Regions from separate parts of the Tropicibacter sp. S64 genome, predicted to be linked through region 1. Evidence: riboswitches for the same ligand, from Rfam matches in the RefSeq annotation. Region 1 holds a riboswitch; the other holds the start of a gene.

Region 1 (2,389 bases):
AAGAAAAGCTGACAGCCGGCCAGATCGTTCAGGTAATCCGAGACCCGCACCGGCGTGCGCCGGATATGCGGCTTGATCCGTCCATGCGCGGCAAGCATGTCGTCATAGGTCGGGATGTCCAGAAGGTCCTTCATGCCGCGGCCATCCTGTCCGCCGCCAAGGGCACGACCCTTCCGGGCGCACCGGCATTCACCACGCGCGAGGCTGCCACGGTTTCCGACACCATCTCGGCGGTGACCGCAGACAGGGTCCAACCCAGGTGCCCGTGCCCAGTGTTGTAGAACACCCGGTCGCGGACCCCCTGCCCCACCTTGGGCATCATGTTCGGCATCATCGGGCGCAGGCCCGCCCACGGCACGGCATGTTCCGTGCTGACACCCGGAAAGAAGCGTTCGCACCATTTGACCAGCGGCCGGATGCGGTCGTCTCGGATGTCGAGGTTGTAGCCGTTGAATTCCGCCGTGCCCGCGATGCGGAACCGGTCCTTGCCAAGGCGGCTGGTGACGATCTTGGCCTCATCGTCCAGAAAGCTGATCCAGGGCGCGGCCTGCTGGCTGGCCTCGTCATCCAGCCGAACGGTGATCGAATAGCCCTTGACCGGGTAGACATTCACGCGGTCGCCGAGCTGCGCGCCGATGCGGCGGCTTTCGACGCCTGCGCAAACCACGATGGCATCGAACGGATCGGTCTGGCTTTCGCTGTTCCGGCTCCAGGTCACGCGCACGCCCGCGCCATCGACCTTGATCGTCTCGACATCGGTGCCAAAGCGCAGCACGGCGCCGCCTGCCTCGATGGATTTGGCCAGACCCGTGGTGTAGCGGTGGATGTCGCCGGTGAAATCGCTTTCCGTGTAGTAACCTCCGTAGAAGTCGCCGGTCAGCGCCGGTTCGATGCTGCGCACCTCGTCGGGCGTGACGGCGCGGCGCTGAAGACCACCTTCGCCGAGCAGGGTGTTGACCGCGGTGGCATGGGCGAATTCCGCCTTGTCCGTATAGATGTGCAGGATGCCGCGGTCCTCGCAGTCGAAGTCGAAGCCGTGGCGCTCGGCCTTTTCCTTCAACAAGCCCCGCGCGGCGATGGCCATACGGGTGGTCTCAACCGTGTTCGCCCGATATTGCGGGATCGAAGCGACGAATTCCGCCATCCAGCTGTATTTGTGCCAACCGGGCTTGGGGTTCACCAACAAGGGTGCGCCCCGCGTCATCATCCATTTCATGCCCTTGAAGACCGTGGACCAGCGGTTCCACGTCTCGGCATTCGAGGCGGACAACTGCCCGCCATTGGCAAAGGACGTCTGCATCGCCGCATAGCGATTGCGGTCGAACAAGGTGACGTCATAGCCCCGATCCATCAGGCTCGACGCGGTTGTCACGCCGGTGATCCCGGCGCCGATAACGGCTATTCTGGTCATGGTATCCTCCCGCGACCCAAGGTTCCGTCCCGCCCGAAGGCAGGCTTGATCCCCTCTGTCACGGGTGGCGGGCAGAGCGCGCCAGCGCTTCAGACGCCCGTGCTGGTCATGGTCCTTTTGCCTGAGAGGTTCCGGGGGGTTGCTCCTTCGGCGCCGATCTTGTCGGCCTCTCCCATGTCAGCTTGGTAGGCGACAATTGGATCGCAGGATTATATTCTCTTGTCAAGACTATTATTAATCGAGAATAGTTTCAGTCTCGGCGTCCAGAGCCTCGCGATAATCCTCGGACGTGACCCAAGACCCCAGCCGTTCGAGAATCTCATTGAACACGCGCAACTCCTGGCGCGACAGCGGGTCCGTCAACAGCACTTCGAGCCGGTCTGACAGGCGCCGCCCGATCTGGCGGGTGTCTTTTCCCTTCTGAGTCGTGGACAGCAGGAAAACCCGCGCATCCTCTGCCGAATTCTCACGCTGTATCAGCCCTGCCCCCAGCAATGTTTGGATGATTCGAGACGTCAAACTGCGTTCGAAACCGGTGGCTTTCGATATTTCGGCAAAGGTCGTACCCGGCTGGTCGTCGATCAACCTGAGCACCCGAAGGTCGCGAATTCGGCACCCGGTCTCGCGCAGAAAAATCGCATCATTTGCGGTAATCGCTTCCTGAGCGACGATGTTCAACTTGTAGGTCAGCCGCTCATTCCTGAATGTCTTGTCGCGCTGCATGCCTTTTAACTCCGTCAGTTTCATACCGAAACGGTATCACCCCATACCCCGATTTTTAGCACGATTAGTCTTAACAAGAAACTATCTTGTCCAACAAGTATCCGCGTGCAATATTCTCAATGCAAGATCAAAAGAGGCCCGAATCGCATGTTCGACACCTGGTACGACATCCAACGTCAGACGTCCCACGATTGGCTGCGCGACCTGCACCGCCATCCCGAGACCGGCTTTGAAGAGGTCCGGACCGCCGAATTC
Region 2 (2,389 bases), on a different contig from region 1:
CGCCACCCGCGCCGCCAGCCGGTCGCCTTGGCCCTGTAGACCGGGGCGAACCCGTGCGTTTGCGTGTTGACCAGCGATCCGTAACCGAAAAAATATGCATCCGACATGAAGATTAAACGGCCCCGCTTGATTCAGGTCAATCCGGTCGCGCCGGTATGGGTGTAGGAACACTTGGGACATTTCGAGCAAAAGGCAATCCGATGCGGGTAACCAAGAGAACCAATATTGCAATGCGCGTGTTGATGTTCTGCGCGGCGAACAACGGCCGGCTGGTGACAAAGGCGGAAATTGCCAAGGTGTGCAACGCGTCGGAAAATCATCTGGCGCAGATCATCAACCAGCTTGCGCAACTGGGTTATCTGCATACGCAGCGTGGCCGCAACGGCGGACTGCAGCTGGGTCGCCCGGCGGAGGAGATCCACATCGGCGAGATTTTTCGTGAACTCGAGGCACCGGTGCCTTTGGCCGAATGCTTTGCCGATGTCGACAACACCTGCCCGCTGACCGAGGCCTGCCGGTTGCGGACGGCGCTCAACGATGCGGCGGGGGCGTTCTATGCCACGTTGGACCCGATCAGTCTCGATGCCCTGATCTGCGATAACAAGCCGCTCATGCATATTTTGCAGCCTGTTCAGCCCTGTGCTGCGGCGAGAGTGCAGGCGGATCTTGCCAGAGCGGGTTAACTTCCGTATGCGTATCGCATCGCGATGGGAGAACCGGCGTCAGGGCCGGTGCCGAAGGAGCAACCGCCCCGGAAACTCTCAGGCCAAAGGACCGTCGTGATACCGAACACTCTGGAGAGTGGCGCTGCGAGGTGCCCGCCGAAGGGATAACGATCTCAGGCGAAAGGACAGAGGGGGCATGGATGGCGCGGACTTGCTCTGCGTCGAGATGCCCGAGCCTATGCCCATGCTGCGGACCGGGAGAGAGTGACCGGAGGGCGCATGGCCGAGGAAGACCTGAAAAAGACCGTTCTGTACGATCTGCACCTGGAACTGGGGGCCAAGATGGTGCCCTTTGCCGGGTACGAGATGCCGGTGCAATATCCGCTGGGCGTCCTCAAGGAGCACCTGTTCTGCCGTCAGCACGCCGGGTTGTTCGATGTCTCGCACATGGGGCAGGTGATCCTGCGCGGCGAGAGCGTGGCGGCAGCGCTGGAAACGCTGGTGCCGGTTGATGTGATCGGCCTCGGGGTGAATCGGCAGCGCTACGGGTTCTTTACCAACAAGAGCGGCGGGATCGAGGATGACCTGATGATCGCCAACCGGGGCGATCACCTGTTTGTCGTGGTCAACGCCGCCTGCAAGGATGCCGACGTCGCGCGGATGAAGGCGATGCTGGAGCCGAAGGGCGTGTCGGTCGCGTTGGTCGAGGACCGCAGCCTGCTGGCGTTGCAGGGGCCGGGGGCCGAGGCGGCGCTGGCAGAGCTGTGCCCGGCGGTGGCGGAAATGGCCTTCATGGATGTAGCGACGGTGACGATCCTCGGCGCGGAATGCTGGGTGTCGCGCTCGGGCTATACCGGCGAGGATGGCTACGAGATTTCCGTTCCGAATGGCGCGGCGGTGGAGTTGGCAAAGGCGCTGCTCGCCGATGACGGGGTTGAGGCCATCGGCCTCGGCGCGCGGGATTCGCTGCGGCTGGAGGCGGGCCTGTGCCTGTATGGACATGACATCACAAGCGAAACCTCACCGGTCGAGGCCGCGCTGACCTGGGCCATCCAGAAGGTGCGGCGCATCGGCGGCGACCGTGCGGGCGGCTTTCCGGGAGAAGAGCGCGTCCTTGGCGAGATCGAGGGCGGCGTTGCAATAAAGCGCGTGGGCCTGAAACCCGAAGGCCGGGCGCCGATGCGGGAAGGTGTCCAAATCTTCGCAGAAGCGGAGGGAGGCACGGCAATTGGCCGGATCACCTCCGGCGGTTTCGGCCCGACGGTGAGCGGTCCGTTGGCGATGGGCTATGTCCCGAGCGACAAGGCGGCGCCCGGAACGGTGCTTTACGGCGAAGTTCGCGGCAAGCGGATGCCGGTTCATGTTGCCAAGCTGCCCTTCGTTCCGGCAGGCTTCAAACGATGATCCAACAGGAGAGATGGACATGAAATATACCGAAGAGCACGAGTGGCTGGATGTGGACGGCGACGTGGTGACGGTGGGGATCACGGCGCACGCGGCGGAGCAGCTGGGCGACGTGGTGTTCGTGGAACTGCCGGATGTGGACACCGAGGTGAGCAAGGATGACGAGATCGTGGTGATCGAGTCGGTCAAGGCTGCGTCGGACATCCTGGCCCCGCTGGACGGCGAGATCATCGAGGTGAACGAGGCGCTGGTCGAGGACCCGGGCAAGGTCAACGAGGACCCGGAAGGCGACGCGTGGTTTTTCAAGATGAAGGTCGAGG

The links. A riboswitch is a leader RNA that binds a small molecule or an ion and turns the genes downstream of it on or off. The one in region 1 is predicted to bind glycine.
Region 2: another riboswitch for glycine. It lies ahead of gcvT (glycine cleavage system aminomethyltransferase GcvT); the one in region 1 lies ahead of ACP159_RS25095 (D-amino acid dehydrogenase).

The regions. Positions count from the first base shown of each region.
Region 1 covers NZ_JBNAGK010000026.1:26,824-29,212, reverse strand. The annotation lists gene bhcB (beta-hydroxyaspartate dehydratase BhcB) at 1-134, opposite strand, end outside; gene ACP159_RS25095 (D-amino acid dehydrogenase) at 131-1,411, opposite strand; glycine riboswitch at 1,511-1,596, opposite strand; gene ACP159_RS25090 (MarR family winged helix-turn-helix transcriptional regulator) at 1,646-2,158, opposite strand; gene ACP159_RS25085 (M20 metallopeptidase family protein) at 2,282-2,389, shown strand, end outside.
Region 2 covers NZ_JBNAGK010000001.1:82,992-85,380, reverse strand. The annotation lists gene ACP159_RS00450 (gamma-glutamylcyclotransferase family protein) at 1-107, opposite strand, end outside; gene ACP159_RS00445 (RrF2 family transcriptional regulator) at 201-683, shown strand; glycine riboswitch at 699-787, shown strand; gene gcvT (glycine cleavage system aminomethyltransferase GcvT) at 945-2,069, shown strand; gene gcvH (glycine cleavage system protein GcvH) at 2,089-2,389, shown strand, end outside.